DNA from 4 places in the Pantoea sp. CFCC18177 genome. Region 3 is predicted to be linked to each of the others. Evidence: predicted binding sites of a transcription regulator. Region 3 holds the regulator's gene; each other region holds the start of a gene.
What was found. Region 3 encodes Fur, which represses iron uptake genes when iron is present. Its sites were predicted from a motif close to ATAATAATGAGAACNACTATCAA; they were not measured.
Positions count from the first base shown of each region.

Region 1: fhuF (siderophore-iron reductase FhuF) is a predicted target of Fur. The motif match lies at 1,632-1,654, and genes of this name have one in related genera.
Region 2: fepB (Fe2+-enterobactin ABC transporter substrate-binding protein) is a predicted target of Fur. The motif match lies at 1,983-2,005, and genes of this name have one in related genera.
Region 4: ACPUC8_RS15425 (TonB-dependent siderophore receptor) is a predicted target of Fur. The motif match lies at 2,667-2,689, and genes of this name have one in related genera.

Region 1 is NZ_JBNBPL010000007.1:203,753-207,956, reverse strand. It holds gene ACPUC8_RS09915 (DUF1435 domain-containing protein) at 1-196, opposite strand, end outside; gene ACPUC8_RS09910 (GGDEF domain-containing protein) at 426-1,520, shown strand; gene fhuF (siderophore-iron reductase FhuF) at 1,690-2,484, shown strand; gene ACPUC8_RS09900 (YbaK/EbsC family protein) at 2,580-3,044, shown strand; gene ACPUC8_RS09895 (MFS transporter) at 3,041-4,204, opposite strand, start outside.
Region 2 is NZ_JBNBPL010000021.1:7,729-11,932, reverse strand. It holds gene entS (enterobactin transporter EntS) at 1-1,007, shown strand, start outside; gene fepB (Fe2+-enterobactin ABC transporter substrate-binding protein) at 1,004-1,960, opposite strand; gene ACPUC8_RS18970 (ABC transporter substrate-binding protein) at 2,201-3,133, opposite strand; gene ACPUC8_RS18965 (ABC transporter permease) at 3,143-3,877, opposite strand; gene ACPUC8_RS18960 (ABC transporter ATP-binding protein) at 3,861-4,204, opposite strand, start outside.
Region 3 is NZ_JBNBPL010000010.1:58,303-62,506, reverse strand. It holds gene glnS (glutamine--tRNA ligase) at 1-1,381, shown strand, start outside; gene ACPUC8_RS12535 (hypothetical protein) at 1,742-2,137, shown strand; gene fur (ferric iron uptake transcriptional regulator) at 2,199-2,648, opposite strand; gene fldA (flavodoxin FldA) at 3,006-3,536, opposite strand; gene ybfE (LexA regulated protein) at 3,674-3,949, opposite strand; gene ybfF (esterase) at 4,118-4,204, opposite strand, start outside.
Region 4 is NZ_JBNBPL010000014.1:51,362-55,565, reverse strand. It holds gene mntP (manganese efflux pump MntP) at 1-120, opposite strand, end outside; gene ACPUC8_RS15425 (TonB-dependent siderophore receptor) at 341-2,530, opposite strand; gene ACPUC8_RS15420 (siderophore-interacting protein) at 2,945-3,841, shown strand; gene ACPUC8_RS15415 (metalloregulator ArsR/SmtB family transcription factor) at 3,950-4,204, opposite strand, start outside.

The DNA.
Region 1 (4,204 bases), on a different contig from region 3:
GGTGGAACAGCATGACCACCGTGAGCAGCAGCGCAACAATCATTACCACGCGCCACTGACTAAAGCTCGGTTCCCACAACGCAAAAATCGGCAGTGCCGCACACGGCAGTAACACACCCCAGCCACTGTCCAGGCGTTTACCCATCATCCAGCTCACACCCCATAAGCCGCAGGCGGCCATCATCGCCATGATCATCGCGCAACCCTCAAATGATAAATATTCGTATTATCATATGACAACATTTCTCATCTTGCAGCGATTTTTTTTAGCTAAGTGACGTTGGATGACAGATTTACTGAAAAATGCTAAATTGCCGCCGATAACATTTTCAATAACACAACAATAACGTGCTCACTATCCGGTTTGCGGGATTAATTCCCTCGGGTAGCGCTTTGATATTTCAGGGCTGTCACGAGTAATAATAATGAAATTACAATCTTATGATGAGTTGAAACACAGCAAATATCGGCTTTCGCTGATGCTTTTTTTGTTTTTAAATGTCGCCGTTTCGCTTTTTTGCCTGTTACCTTTTTTAGGCACAGATAGCCCGGTAAGTTCGCTGCCAGTGGGGTTGGTCGCCGCTTTTAGCCTGACATTACTGACAATCTGTTTAGTGATGCCAAAACAAAAATTACCGCTATTAAATCCTGTCGCCCTGATATTAGGTGCGCTGTGGGCCTGGCATATTAACCATAGATATCATCAGGTTTTTTATTTCGATGGCAGCTTTTTAATAATCAGCTTGTTAAGCGTGTTCTTTGTCAGTGCGATTGCGCTGAGTGATTATTTGATTGCATTCTGTTTACACATTACGCCGCCAGTATTAACTGTGCTGTTATTAGATGATGGCCAGCATTTAGTGATGATCATATTCACTATTGCCCTGCCATTAATCGGTTTCTCATTGCACCATTTAATGCGCCGCCGCTTTGATACGTTTACGCGACGCCTGGTGAGCCAACTGTATGAGGAAAAAGAGAGTTTCAGCGATTTGAGTATGCTGGACCCGCTGACGGGCCTCTACAACCGCCGCGGACTCAAGAATCGACTGGATACCATCATGGAAAACCATGCGGGTAGTCATTATGTGTTGTTGCTGGATATCGATCACTTCAAAGCCTATAACGACAACTATGGCCATGCGATGGGCGACCAGGCCCTGGCGCGCGTCTCCGTTGCCATTCGTGATGCGGTGCGTTCCCGTGATGTGGTGACACGTTACGGTGGGGAAGAGTTTCTGGTGTTGATGACCAACGTCAATGCCTCGATTGCGATGAAACTGGCAGAGCGGATACGTCAGTACGTGGTGGATTTAGAGATCCCCCACCGCTTTAACGAAAAGGTCTCTACCCATGTCACCATCAGTGCGGGCATCGCCCCGATTTTCGCTGAAGATTTTGATCAGGCGGTGTCGAATGCAGATCGTGCACTGTACGTGGCAAAAAATCAGGGCCGAAACACTATTCTGGCGTGGGAAGATTTGCCGAAACTGAGTTCGGTGAGCAGCGAGTTACAGTAAAATCAGACATATAACGAAGCAGCGCGATTTATCGCGCTGTTTTTTTATGCGTACGAAACCCGGCGGGTTAAATGCCAACGTTACGGTGGTTGTGCTGATGACACCTTGTCCATTAATCTGGTAACGATTATCATTTGTTTCTCGATTCCCGTTATCACTCAGGACCGGCATGCCGATTATCACGCATCAGGATCATCGCTACAGCGAGCATCCCCTGATCTTTATGCAGAGCGACCGCACTTTAGCGAGCGCGCTGGAAGATCTGATGCGCGATCAACGCAGCTACATGCTGGATAACGTGAAGCTTGGACAACCCGCCCCGGCCGGAACTTTGACGCTCGCCGAATGGTCGAAACCCGTGCATTATCGCCGCCTGACCCAGCGCTACAGCGATTACCTGTATCGCAATCACCCTGATGTGCAGCAGGAAGCCAAGCCGCTGCAATCACTGTGGGCGCAGTGGTATTTTGGATTGCTGCTCTCACCACTGATGCTGATGCTACTGCAGGAACCACGGGCACTGAGCTGCGCGCCACATCTGATTCATGTTGAGTTCCATGAGAATGGTCACCCTTGCGCCTTCTGGATTGATGTGCAGGAAGACAGCGAGGCTCGCTACCTCAGCGCACAGCAGCGTATCGATCGCCTGATCCAGCAATGTCTGATACCCGCCGTCAACGGCATGACGCAGCACGGTGATATCAATGCGAAACTCATCTGGAACAACATGGGTTTCTCATTTTACTGGTTCCTGGGTGAGCTGAAAAACCAACTGCCTGAGCACGTTATTGCGCAGTTGCAACAGGCGCTGTTCTTTACCCAGACACTCTTAGATGGCAGTGACAACCCACTGTACCGCACCATGATCCCGCGCAACGGTGAAATGGAACGTCGTAGTTGCTGCCAGCGCTATCGTATTCCTGATGTTGAACGTTGTGGTAACTGCACGTTAAAAGTGGTTTAACCTCCGCGCATTCTGTTACAGATTCTCTTTTTATCTCGTTTACACTTTTCCCCCCTTATGGCAGCTTTTAGTCTCTGTTTTTGCCGGAGAAAAAAATGAGCCTGGAGTCGGTACGGCACTTCTTTGCCGAACATGCACCTGATATCGATATCATCGAGATGCCAGAGAGCACCGCCACGGTAGAACTGGCCGCACGCGTTCATGGCGTGATGCCTGGGCAAATCGCCAAAACCCTGTCGTTGAAAGTGAAAGATGCCATTGTGCTGATTGTCACGCGTGGGGATGCCCGCCTCGACAACCGCAAGCTGAAAGCCGCGCTCGGTGCCAAGGCACGCATGCTCAGCGTCGATGAAGTGGTGAACTGGACCGGTCATCCGGTGGGTGGCGTTTGCCCGTTCGGATTAGAGAATCCCCTGACCGTCTATTGTGATGTGACGCTGCGCAGCTTTGAAGAAGTGTTGCCCGCTGCTGGCTCAATCCACAGCGCCGTGCGCATTTCACCGCAGCGAATGGCTGACCTCACTGCGGCGAAATGGATTGACGTCTGCGAAACGCTCTAACGTTGCTCGCGCGCCACAGCACCAGAGATTTCGATGCCGCGCGTCTCCCGTCCAAAGGCGACAAACACGCAAATCAGTACCGCCACCGTCCCTGCAACAATGGCCATCCCGAGGCCATAGTTGCCGCCGTGGGCCTCTGCAATCCGTGACTGCAAGGTCGCATTGACGGAGGCAATCAGATTACCCAGTTGATAAACAAAGCCAGGCAGCACCGCACGGGCGTTTGCCGGCACCAGCTCGGTAAGATAGGTAGGAACAACACCCCACGCGCCCTGCACCATGAATTGCATCAGGAATGCGCCGATGCCAATCATCCACGAGCCGCTTGAAAACGCCCACAATGGCAGCACCGGCAGCGCGAGGAAAGACGCCAGAATAATCGCTTTCTTGCGGCCAATACGTTCTGACAATGCGCCAAACGTGATCCCGCCGAGCATCGCCGCAATGTTGTAGCTGATAGCGATAATACTGACGGTATGGGGATCAAACTGATGCTGCACCTTCAGGAAGGTGGGATAGAGATCCTGTGTACCGTGGCTGAAGAAGTTAAAGCACGCCATCAGCAGCACCATATAGATACAGATCTTCCAGTGCTGACGAATGATTGGTAGCAGTGCCGTGCTCTCTTTTCTCTCACGCGCTGCCAACCACACCGGCGATTCCGGCACTTTGAAATAGATGAACGGCAGCAGCAGAATCGGCAACGCGCCAATCAGGAACATACCTCGCCAGCCCACCGCTTCGAAAAACAGCCCAAAAATAATCGATGCCAGCAGATAACCGCAGGGATAGCCTGCCTGGAAAATACCGGACATCAAACCACGTGAGCGGTCGGGGATGGTTTCCATCGCCAGAGACGATGCCACCCCCCAGATTCCGCCCATCGCCACGCCGTAAATCACGCGGAACGCCAGGAAGGCAGAGAAATTGGGTGACCAAGCCGACAGCAGTTCGAACAGTGAAAACATCACGATATTAAGCATCAGGATCGGGCGTCGGCCATATTTCTCAGCAAGACGACCAAAAATCAATGCGCCAATCGGTCGTACCGCAAGCGTGAGCATAATGGCAATGGAAACATCGGAGACGCTGGTGTTGAAATACTGGGCAAGATCGCTGAGTACAAACACCAGGATAAAGAAATCGAACGCATCCAGCGT
Region 2 (4,204 bases), on a different contig from region 3:
TAATCCTGTTTGCACGTGGCACCTGCGGGGTTGGTTTTGTGCTGCTCAGCCTGAACGCGTTCAGCCCCAGCCCTTCTTTGTGGGCGCTTTACTTCCTCGCCTTCTGGGATGGTTTCTTTGGTGCGCTGGGAATGACCGCGCTGATGGCGGTCATTCCGCTGATTGTTGGTCGCGAGCATCTGGCGGAGGCCGGTGCACTCAGCATGTTGACGGTGCGTCTTGGTGCAATCCTGTCCCCGGCGCTGGGTGGCATGATCATTGTCGCCGCGGGCGTCGGCTGGGCATTTGCCGTTGCCGCGATAGGTACGCTGGCGACGCTCATCCCCTTGGTTCGCCTCCCCGCCCTGCAACCTGAACAACAAGAACCCGAACATCCCCTGCGCGCGCTGGCGAGCGGTATCCAGTTCGTCTGTCGTCATCCCGTCGTCGGCACGGTGGTACTGGTGGGCTTGCTACTCAGCATGATCGGTGCCGTTCGCGTGCTGTTCCCGGCGCTGGCCCTGACGTGGCAACTGGATGCCTCGGCGTTAGGATTGATGTATTCGGCCGTCCCGTTTGGCGCGATGATTGGCGCCTTTACCAGCGGTTGGGTGCGGCAATTATCGCGTCCAGGTGTGGTGCTCGTCGCCAGTGCCCTACTGGCATTTGGCTCCATCGCCGCGCTGGGTCTGATACACCATCTCGCTGCCGCGTTAGTGGTGTTAGTGTGTTACGGCTACAGCAACGCCATCGCATCACTGCTGCAGTTCATCCTGATCCAGCATCACACACCGGACGCCTTGTTGGGACGGGTGAACAGTTTAGGCACCGCACAGGACGTAACCGGAGATTCCGTTGGCGCGCTGGGTTTAGGTGCGTTGGCCCGCAGCCTGGCACCACTGAGCAGCGTATTGTGGTTTGGCGGTGTGGCAGCCGGTTTATTGATGTTGGTGGCCTTGGCCGCACGCGGTTTGCGCACGGCCAGACTAGACAATGGTGAGCATAGTCACACGCAAGCTGCTGCTTAGTGCACGAATTGCCGTTCGATGCTGCTGAGCATATTGCTGGCGCTGTAGTAATCGAGACGGAAAGTATCGTTGCCCATGGCATAAATAGCGTGCTGCTGAACCGCAGGTAAATGAGCGAGGAACGGATTCTTCGCGACCTGCGGCACGGTTTTATCATCCGCCGCAAACAGCAGCAGCGTATTACCCGTGATGCCATCGGCCATGGTTTCGCCGTTAAGCTGGATGATATCGTTGCGTTTACCCATACTGGTGCTGCCCTGCAGACTGGCGGGCGGCGCAGCCAGCGTAAAGCCTAACTCTTTTAGCAACATGCCCTGCGCCGACGCAGGCGTCCACAGGTTCATGCCACGTCCATCTTCGTAATAGACAATCGCGGATGTTGGCTGCGGCGGCAGTGTGATTGCACTGCGAACGGCGTCAACGCGTTGATCGAACTGTGCGATAACCTTTTTCGCATCTGCTTCGTGACCGGTAATGCTACCCAACTGTAACGCCAGCGCCTGCCAGCTCTTATCACCATAATCGACCACCAAAACCGGCGCGATAGTGCGCAGCTGATCGTAGAGTTTCAGCGCCGAATCACCGCCGGTGGCTGCAATCACAATCAGATCGGGCGCTTCAGCGGCAATCGCTTCGGCATTGGGCTGCGAGACATACAGCGGCTTCACATGCCGTGCGCGTGCCACCTCACTCCATTGGGTAAAAAAGCCCTGCGCATCAGATACGCTGCTGTTACGACTGGTGGCCCCTGAACCGATGAGCGGCGCATTGATCGCCAGCAACGTTCCGCTCAGCGTGACGCTGGTAGAGACAATTCGCTGTGGAGGCAGTTGCAAGGTAAGCGGGCCTTGAGGTGTTTCAAGCGTGCGCGGCCAACCTGTACTGGTTTCGGCGGCCATGGTTTTTGCAAACAGGGTAGAGAGAAACAGGAGTGCCAGAACAGGCAAACGCATCAGGTTGTCCATTACTTGATAATTGAGAATGGATATCATTATCAAAAAAAGGTGTGGGAGCAAGTGTTTTAGTTGAGGATTGATAACGGTGTGTGGGATTGCCCTCACCCCGGCCCTCTCCCACAAGCGGGAGAGGGAGGCGATCCAGCATATCTGATGCGGCTTACCTAACCGAAAAGCCGTACCTTACGGTCCCCTCTCCTTTTGGGAGAGGGTTAGGGTGAGGGGAAACAAACCGCACTACTGCTCCAGCGAATAGCGCGTCATCGGTGCCACGGCCTTAATCAACCCGTTAGCCTTCATGTAATCGCCAAACGCGGTATATCGCGCTTGATCAAAGCTCGCGCTGTGCGCGGCAAACAGCGGCAACGTTGCTTCCCAAGCCTGATGATTCAGCTTGGTGTTCAGTTCCGGATACTGCTTGATAAAGGCTTTCCACGCCTCTTCCGGATGCGCTCGCAGCCATACCACACCGGCATCTAACCCACGTAAAAACGCCGGTATGCGCTTATCCTGCGCGGCACTGTTGTTGTTTGCCAGAATGATCAGCTCATCATAAGCCGGCACGCCGTAGTCTTCCGGCTTGAACACCACCGGCTTCGCGCCTTTGTCTTTCAGGTCGATCAGCTCGTAGTTACGAAAAATGGTCATCGCGCCGTCGATTTTATGCGTCAGCAGCGCTGAGGTGGAATCCATGTTAAGACTGATGAGCTTGACGGAATCGACATCCACGCCCTGAGACTTCAGCATATTTCGGATAGCAACATCTTCCGAACCTGGCACGGCATAGCCGAGGGTTTTGCCGGCGAAATCCTTAAGTGAGTGAATATCGCTGGAGACGGTGGTTAAGGTATTCAGCGGCTGACCAATTAGCGTACCCGCGCGGATAACCGGGACGTCCTTCTCCACCAGCGTGTATAGCTGGGGCTGATAGCTAATCGCCAGATCGGCTTTGCCCGCCGCCAGCAGCAGCGGCACAGAGGCCGAATCTGCTGGCGCGATCATCTCCACATCCAGCCCTTCTTTCTTGAAAGCGCCGCTGAATTGCGCGGCAAAAATCGCGGCATGATTGGGGTTCACAAACCAATCGAGCAGCAGGCGAACTTTCTCTTCAGCGTGTGCGCTGGTGGCCAGCAACAGCAGTGCGGTGATTGCAGTACGTAGGGTGTTCAAAGTGCATCCTTATATTGAGTGCCAGAGGCGTTTTTTACGAATCAATGCCACGCTGCCGGAGAGCAGCAGCGCCAGAATCAGTAACAGCAGCAGAGCAGCAAAGCTGGTGGCGGTTTCCAGTCGTGCGTTGGATTGCATCATCAGATAACCCAACCCTTCGCTGGCTCCGACCCACTCGCCAATCACCACGCCTATCGGCGCTAAAACCACCGCCATCTGCAACCCGGAAAAAAATTGCGGCAGTGCAGCGGGCCAGCGCACATGCCAGAACACCTTCACGCGGGAGCTGTTCAGGGTATTTGCCAACTCAAGCCAGCCAGATGGCGTCCGGCACAGCCCATCGAACAGGGATAAACAGAGCGGAAAAAACACAATCAGCGCCGCTACGACTACTTTGGAAGCCATGCCAAATCCCAGCCACAGCACCAGCAAGGGCGCTAAGGCAAACACCGGGATCGCCTGGCTGGCCGTGACCAGCGGAAACAGCAGGCGGCGTAGTGTCTGGCTCCCCGCCATCAACACCGCGAGGATCACCCCGCTCCCTACGCCGAGCAGCAGCGCCAGCACAATCTCCGCCAGCGTGTATATCGCGTGATGCCACAACAGTTGACGATGCAGCCACAACGCTTCCAGCACCGCCACCGGTGAAGGCAGCAGAAACTCCGGCACGCCGCTGCGCCGCGCTAACAGCCACGCGCACAGCAGCACCGCGATCAGATAGATCGCGCTATACAGTTTTTTCATCTTGATTCAGTCGTGAGAAGAGTTTGCCCTGCGCCTGCAGCAGACCTGGGTCATCCAGAGCACGCGGCGCTTCACCGCCCGGCACCGGCCAGGCTTCGATCATTAGCGGTTGCCCATTTAGCAGCACAATGTCATCCGCCATGCGGCAGGCTTCGAGCGGATCGTGCGTCACCAGCAGCACCGTTTTGCCTTTTAGCAAGGTGGCGGTGAGGGTTTGCAGGCTGAGTTTGGTCATTACATCCAGAGTGGCGAAGGGTTCATCCATCAACACCACCTCGCGTTGCGCATACAAGGTGCGTGCCAGTGCCACGCGCTGCCGCATCCCAC
Region 3 (4,204 bases):
CATTCGTTACTCCTCAGACTACTTTGACCAATTGTTTAACTACGCGGTTGAGCTGATCAATAAAGGTCTGGCTTACGTTGACGAACTGTCAGCGGATGAGATCCGTGAATACCGCGGCACGCTGACCGCACCGGGTAAAAACAGCCCGTATCGCGATCGCAGCGTGGAAGAGAACTTAGCGCTGTTCCAGAAAATGCGTGATGGCGGCTTCGAAGAGGGTAAAGCTTGCCTGCGCGCAAAAATCGACATGGCGTCCAGCTTTATCGTGATGCGCGATCCGGTGTTGTATCGCATTAAGTTTGCCGACCACCACCAGACCGGTGATAAGTGGTGCATCTACCCGATGTACGACTTTACTCACTGCATCTCTGATGCCATCGAAGGCATTACGCACTCGCTCTGCACCCTGGAGTTCCAGGACAACCGTCGTTTGTACGACTGGGTACTGGACAACATCACCATTCCTCAGCATCCGCGTCAGTACGAATTCTCGCGCCTGAATCTGGAATATGCGGTGATGTCGAAGCGTAAGCTGACGCAACTGGTTACCGAGAAAGTGGTTGAAGGCTGGGATGACCCACGCATGCTGACCGTTTCAGGTCTGCGCCGCCGTGGCTACAGCGCTGCGTCCATTCGCGAATTCTGTCGTCGTATCGGTGTCACCAAGCAGGACAACATCGTTGAGATGGCCTCGCTGGAATCTTGCATTCGTGACGATCTCAATGAGAACGCACCACGTGCCATGGCGGTTCTTGATCCACTGAAAGTGGTGATCGAGAATCTGCCAGCAGGCCATGAAGAAACGCTGACTATGCCTAATCATCCGAATAAGCCGGAGATGGGAACCCGCGAAGTGTCGTTCAGCCGCGAAGTGTGGATCGATCGTGCTGACTTCCGCGAAGAAGCCAACAAGCAGTACAAGCGTCTGGTGCTGGGTAAAGAAGTGCGTCTGCGTAATGCTTATGTGATCCGCGCTGAGCGTGTGGCAAAAGATGAAGAGGGTAACATCACCTGCATCTATGCAACCTGTGATGTCGACACGCTGAGCAAAGATCCTGCAGATGGTCGCAAGGTGAAAGGGGTGATTCATTGGGTGTCAGCGATTCACGCGCTGCCTGCTGAGTTCCGTCTTTATGATCGTCTGTTCAGCGTGCCAAATCCGGCAGCGGCAGAGGACTTCCTGACCACCATTAACCCGAATTCACTGGAAATCAAACAGGGCTTTGTCGAGTCTGGTTTGCGTACTGCTTCGGTAACTGCGCCGTATCAGTTTGAACGTGAAGGCTATTTCTGTGCGGATAGCGTCTATTCGCAGCCGGGTAAACTGGTGTTCAACCGCACTGTCGGGCTACGTGATACCTTTGCCAAAATCGGCGAGTAATCATGTTTGCGATATACCCAAAATAATTCGCGTTGCAGGAAGGCGGCAACTGAACGAATCCCCGGGAGCATACACCAGTATGTGACTGGGGTGAATGAAGGCAGCCAACGCACCTGCGGCTTGAAGTATGACGGGTATAGCACAATATGATCATCTAAGGGCGAGCAATCGCCCTTTTTTATTGCCTGTAATTCACCTCCTGCAACCATTTATGCTGCGGGCCGTGAAATCTGCTTGTTGGCTGTTATTGCGACAATTCTGACTTTAGTAAAATTAACCCATTAGCGAGTGTCAAAAACTTTTTTTCAGGTAGGCTATCCGCTCTCAGACAGGGCTCTGCGGGTTATCAAAGGAAAAAAAATGACAAGTCTCGCGTTGGAAGCTAAACACAGTGTGGTGGTTTTGCATCAGCTGATTGAACGTATTTTCAATCAAGCAGAGGGCAGCGATGACAGCATGGAACTGCTTCTGTCGCACTTTCATCCAGAATTCAAAATGGTCACACCACATGGCAAAGAACTGGACCTGAACGCGACTGAAACACTGTTTCGTCAGTTGCACGGTCAGCGTGAGGGGATGCGAATCGCCACCAGCGAACATGCCATCATTTCTCAGCAAAGCAATGAGATTACCATTCAGTATCGTGAATTACAGATGATGAACGGGACTAACCAGACCCGCATTTCGCTGGCGGTGTTGGACTGCAGCACCACCATTCCACGCTGGCGCTATCTCCACGAAACCTTTGTTGCCTGATTGCAGGCATAAAAAAACCGGTGACGAGCACCGGTTTTTTTATATTGCATAGCACACGTCATTACTTGTCGTGGAGCGTGTCGTCTTCGCGGCAGTCTCCCAGCGCACAGTGACCATAAAGGTACAGGCTGTGGTTGCTGAGTTTAATGCCATGGCGAGTCGCAATTTCACGCTGACGCGTTTCAATTGATTCGTCGCTAAATTCAATCACTTTGCCACAATCCAGGCAGATCAAATGATCGTGGTGATGTTGCTGGGTAAGTTCGAATACGGATTTACCGCCTTCGAAGTTATGACGGGTGACGATACCTGCGTCATCAAACTGGTTAAGAACGCGATATACCGTTGCCAGACCAATCTCTTCGCCCATATCAATCAGGCGCTTGTACAAATCTTCCGCACTGACATGGTGGGACTCTGGTCCTGGTCCCTGAAGCACTTCCAAAATTTTCAATCTTGGGAGAGTGACTTTCAGGCCAGCCTTCTTCAATGCGGAGTTGTTGTCAGTCATGCGGATATTGTCCTGTTACTTTGCGAGTCACTTACGGCTCAAAGGCCTTGAATGTTTAGGTCACGCATATTCTCATTTGCGTCTCATTATAGAACCCAAGCAGTGAAATGAAAACCAAGGCGTCGCGTAAAATCAACAAAAGCTGTAAGGATAAACATCGCTTATGCCATTGAGAAACGTAGTGGTTTGGGTTTCCATTTCACTCAGCCTCATTCTAAAGAGCGAGGAATAAGCGGATGACCATTGCGGGTATTCTACAGATTTGCGGGGAAAAGTTAAAAAACCGTCGCTATTATTTTCATAGGAGATTCCTTTGTTCCGATGTGAGACACCGCTCACATCGGGTAGGGAAGGGGATCAGGCTTCGATGATCTCTTTTAGTTGCAGCTCATCGAAAATCTGCTTAACCCATGCATCAACACGTTCGTTGGTCAGTTCAGGCTGACGGTCTTCGTCAATCGCCAGACCCAGGAAGTGTTTGTCGTCTGCCAGGCCCTTCGAAGCTTCGAAGTGATAACCTTCCGTTGGCCAGTGCCCAACAATAACGGCACCGTTTGGTTCAATAATGTCACGAATGGTGCCCATTGCGTCGCAGAAGTACTCAGCATAATCTTCCTGGTCACCACAACCAAACAGCGCAACCAGTTTGCCATTGAAATCAATCTCTTCCAGGGTTGGGAAGAAATCATCCCAGTCACACTGTGCTTCGCCGTAATACCAGGTCGGAATGCCCAGCAGCAGGATATCGAACGCTGCGAGATCTTCTTTGGTGCTCTTGGCAATGTCATGCACTTCGGCGACATCTTTACCCAGTTGTTTCTGGATCATTTTTGCAATGTTTTCAGTGTTGCCGGTATCGCTGCCGAAGAAAATGCCTACGATTGCCATGGGTTAGATAACCTCTTAAATCCTGATTGTGAAAGTAAGTCAGTTGACTGCACATTTAAGCGAATGATAGCAGACCAGTGAAAAGCGCGGAACGTGTAAAGCCTTAACTTTGTGTTCCTGTGTGCGGTCTGCACACGCTAAGACAGTTTGAGTTGCGCCAGCAGCATTTGTTCAATCAATTCGCTGCGACTGATGTTTTGTTGATCGGCCAAGGTGTTAAGTGCGTCAACAGCTTCGCTGGACATCTTTAGCTCAACACGACGCAGCCCACGCACTTTATCGCGCTTGAGCTGGTTACGTTTGTTGATACGTAACTGTTCGTCACGCGTCAGCAGACTGGTTTTTGGTCGACCGGGACGCCGCTCGTCTGCAAAAAGATCGAGCGTGGTACGGTCTGTCTGTTCTTTTGCCATGATTTGTGAAACTGAGTGGGCGCGAACGGCGGAAAGGCGCTGCGCGATTTATACATTATCGGCCCGACCGCGGCGAAAAAATCATCCGCGGCAAATTTTTAGCGCGACATCATACTCCAGCGCCATCCGTGACGCCAACCCTAAACCGCTAACAGCAAGCTTTTGCTTTTACAGGTTAAAAAAGCGACGAACCGCGCGCAAAACCGCATCAGGTTTTTCCGCGTGCACCCAGTGACCGGCACCGCTGATCACATG
Region 4 (4,204 bases), on a different contig from region 3:
ACCGGTGCGCAGCACCTCTTTGAACGGTGGGCGGTGCAGCGAGGCGCCTTTACCGATGGCGGCGGCAAAGGCATCCATTGACATGCCAAAGGCCAGAATGATCACAGCGTAGAAGCTCATAACGAATCTCAGGGTGCGCTTTCAAAGGGGGAAAGCGTGAATTTTTTAAGAGGTCGCTATCCTGCCACAAAAAAAAGAATAAAAAAACCTTAAAATTCAACATGTTATAGCTATGGCTAAGTTTGATAGCCAGTGCTATAGATGCCGATAATTTAACCTGAGTGAATTTATGTTGGGTAGAAGGGCCGCAACAGGTTCCTCTGTCGGCGCCTGTCTAACCTCAGAACACAACCGAATAATTCAGACCAAATGTGCGACCCCGGCCTTTGTAGGTGTAGAGTCCTGCATCGCCATAGGTTGGGCTGTAGAGGCCCGGCGCTCGCTGGCCCCACACCGTGGTGTAATCCTTATCCAGCAGGTTCTCTACGCTGAAGCTGAGTTTACCCACAGGCAGGCTGTAGCTGCCCAGCACATCGACGGTGTTATAACCCTCGATTTTCTTGCCATCTGCATCGGAGACATCGAATGTTTGTGTGCTCTGAACGCGTAGGTTCCACTCGCCTGGCGCCCAGTTCAGCCAGGCGCTGACTTTGGATGGACTGGCGCTGTCGATGGTTAGTTTTTCCCATTTACCGTCTACGCGCGTTTCTGATTTGATGATGTTGAAGTTTGAGCCCGTGCTCCATTCGCTGTCACTGAAGAAGTAGTCGACCTGACCTTCTACACCATAAATCCGACGCTTATCGTCTTCCAGATTAATCGTCATGTCGGTTTTATTGATGCTGATGGTCTTATCCGAGAGCGAATAGTAGGCCGCCAGTTGCGTGCGCAGATTATCACCGGTATAGCGCCAGCCCAGCTCGTAAGCATCAACTTTAATCCCATCCAGCTTCGAATCATTAACGTTGACGCTGTTGGTCAGGTTGTAATGCCCGTTCGCCAACTGATAGGTGCCGGAACCGTAATATTTGGCCAGATCAGGGATTTCAAAGCCCTGTGAGAAGTTGAACCAGACCTGCTGACGTTCGGTGATGCGGCCCAGAATCCCAGCATTAAACAGCAGATTATTGTAATCGGTTGAACCGCCGGGCACCGCGTCAGCTGAAGTCGCGCGACCCGTCGCGATCGCCTGCTGCTGCGCATAGCCAACAAAGTCGTCGACCTTATTTTTGGTGTATTGATAACGAACGCCACCGCTTAATGTGATGGCATCAAAGTCGTAACTGGATTGCAGGAACGGTGCCAGGTTGGTAATGCTGTAGCCAGGATAACGACCGACATTATAGGCATTCTCCAGCGTCATCCCGCCGCTTTGCGCCGCCGTGTTCAGGTCAAAGAACTGCTGATTGGCATCGAAAGTTTCGTGTTCAGCGTCCACGCCGTAAGTTAGTGTCAGGGCGTCGGTCGGTTTGCTGTTGATGGTTAGCTTGCCGCCATAGAAATCTGTTTTCTGCTGCGAAGCGCCAATGCTGGTGACGCGATTGCCGCTGAGGGTAGGGAAGGGGTAAAAGGTGAGATTTTCGTCTCGATAGTAAATCTGTGCCACCAGGTCCTGGCCGATAAAATCGGTATTGGAATACTGCAGATTAATCAGATGGCGTTCGGTGCCAGGCAGGCGGTCAGAGTTGAGATTGCCGGCGTTGTAAGCCGTCGCAGAACCCGTTACGGCCGAGAAATTCTCACCCAGATACAACCCGTGTTTACCGTCTGATTCGCTTTTAAAGTACTGCGTAGTGAGTTGCAGTTGCTGGTGCTCATCGATATTTACCGTCCCGGTGCCCATGATATCCAGACGGTCGGAGTACTGCAGTCCGGTCTGGGTATTATCAATGATCACCTCATTGCCTTTACCGTCATACCAGCCGCCATAACGCTGATAAGCAACTGACAGACGTCCGGAAGCGTTATCGTTACCACCGCTGACGGCCGCAGCGATATTCTCGTCGTGATCGTTATGGCTGTTAAAACCACTTTTGAGGCCAGTCTGCAACTCAGCCTCGGTGCCCGCCTGGCCTTTTTTGGTGACGATATTAATTAAACCGCCGGTACTGCCGCCGCCGTAGAGTGAGGTTGCCCCTGAAATGACTTCAATGCGCTCAATGTTGAAGGGATCGATAGCGTCCAGCTGGCGGCTGTCGCTGCGCGATGAATTGAGACGGACGCCATCGACCATCACCATCATTGATCGCCCCCGCATATTCATGCCGTAGTTGGTACGCCCCTGACTGCTCACGTCCATGCCGGGTATGAGCTGTGCGAGGACTTCCTTCAGCTCCTTACCGCCCTGAACCTGCTGTTCGATTTCCTGCTGCTCAATAATCCAGGTGGTTTGCGCCATTTCCGCCACGCTACGGTGTGTGCGGCTGGCGGAGACCACCATCTGATCGTCTTTGGCCTCTTCGGCCCATGCGCCTGAAGAGAGCATGGCGAGCAGGCAAGGTTTTAATACCCAGAGATACGGCTGTTTCATTTTTTATTTTCTTCCGATGAAGTGTTTAAGACAGAGTCGGTGTTCACCTTCGGGCTATGTGGTATGGGTACAGCGCAGTCAAAGCCACTCGATTCGGTGAACATTAAAACCTTATGATAAGTAAGCTATCCTCATCATATTTATGAGAATGATTATCGCGATGATAATCATTTCATTTACACTTACAACCAAAATTGTAATATTTACACACACTCAGGTGCACAAAACAGACGGATTCATAACAATTTGTGGGTCTTAAAACGCCTGAATTTCCGGGTGAGTAGTTGCATGGATAGCGGTCATCGACGACCTTGGCATCTGGCGCAGTTTTCAATGATGATGAAAATTTAATATTCTTGCGTGATCTCATGTGACAATCACTCGCGTTGAGCGCGCTAAGCATCAGGAAAAGAGATGGCTACCATTCCCAGTTACCAGGTATTCAATGTTGTTCTGTCACACAATAAATGGCTTTCTCCTTCACTGGTGAGTTGCGTGTTCACCGGCGAAGAGGTGGGCATGATGAAGATGGATGGGCCCGATCAGCGGATCAAAATACTCTTTCCGTCGGTCAATGGGGTAGCCTCTGCATTGACAGCAACCGGCGACTGGTGGGAGCAAATTAAAGCGCTTCCGCACGAGCAAAGGCCGACACCACGGACCTACACGCTTCGCCACGTCAATGCTGCCAAATGTCTTATGGAGGTTGAGTTTGTTGTCCATGGTACAGAAGGGCCTGCTTCGGCTTGGGTTATTAGCGCCAAGCCCGGAGACGCCTTACAGATTGTCGCTCCCAATAAACAACATACTGCTGACAGCGGCGGGTATGAGTGGAGACCCGGTTCCAGAGTGGAGCGCGCCTTGGTGGTGGCGGACGAGACCGCTCTGCCAGCGGTGAAAGGGATTCTTGAACAGACGGCAAAAATGTCTTTGCCGCCTTTGCTACAGATTTTCCAGGAGGTCCCGCTGACAGAAGATTGCCTCGACTGGCGCGAATATGCGTTTGCTGAAGTGTTTTGGCTGCCGCGAGACACCACAAAAACACCCCACGGCGCGGCGTTATTGCACGCGGTTAAGGAGCATGTGCACATACCTGACGACGCCCTGAGTGCAGACCAGAAAGAGGGGAGGGAAGTCGAAGATGATGTTTTATGGCATGGCGCTGAGGCGGAAGGCAGTCGATTTTATGGCTGGATAGCCGCGGAATCATCTGCTGTAAAACATATCCGGCGATATCTGGTCAGGGAACGCCATGTTGCCAGTGAAAACGTCAGTTTCATGGCGTACTGGAGCAGAGTATACCCATTTTAACAACGCCATTCGTCAGTATGAGATTGACCTCAATCCATTGCTGGCGAAGAAGTCATTGGTCTTATCGAAATATGGCTTCAGGCTGATCATCCTTAGATCGAATTTGAATCATTTTAAGACGCTCACTTGATGTTGGTGAATACCAAAGTGTTGTTCCAGGGCTTGCCAGCCTGACGCGGTAACGTGCAACGCTCTTGATTTACCCGGACGTTTCAACCACTTCCATGCGATAAATGCTTCCAATAGAGCGCAACCCAGAGGACCTGCGAAGTGATATTGCCGCTCGGTCCAGTCGAGGCACAGACGGTTATTTCCTGCATGATCCGCACTGATTTCCACGCCATGCTGTTCAAACCAGCGATG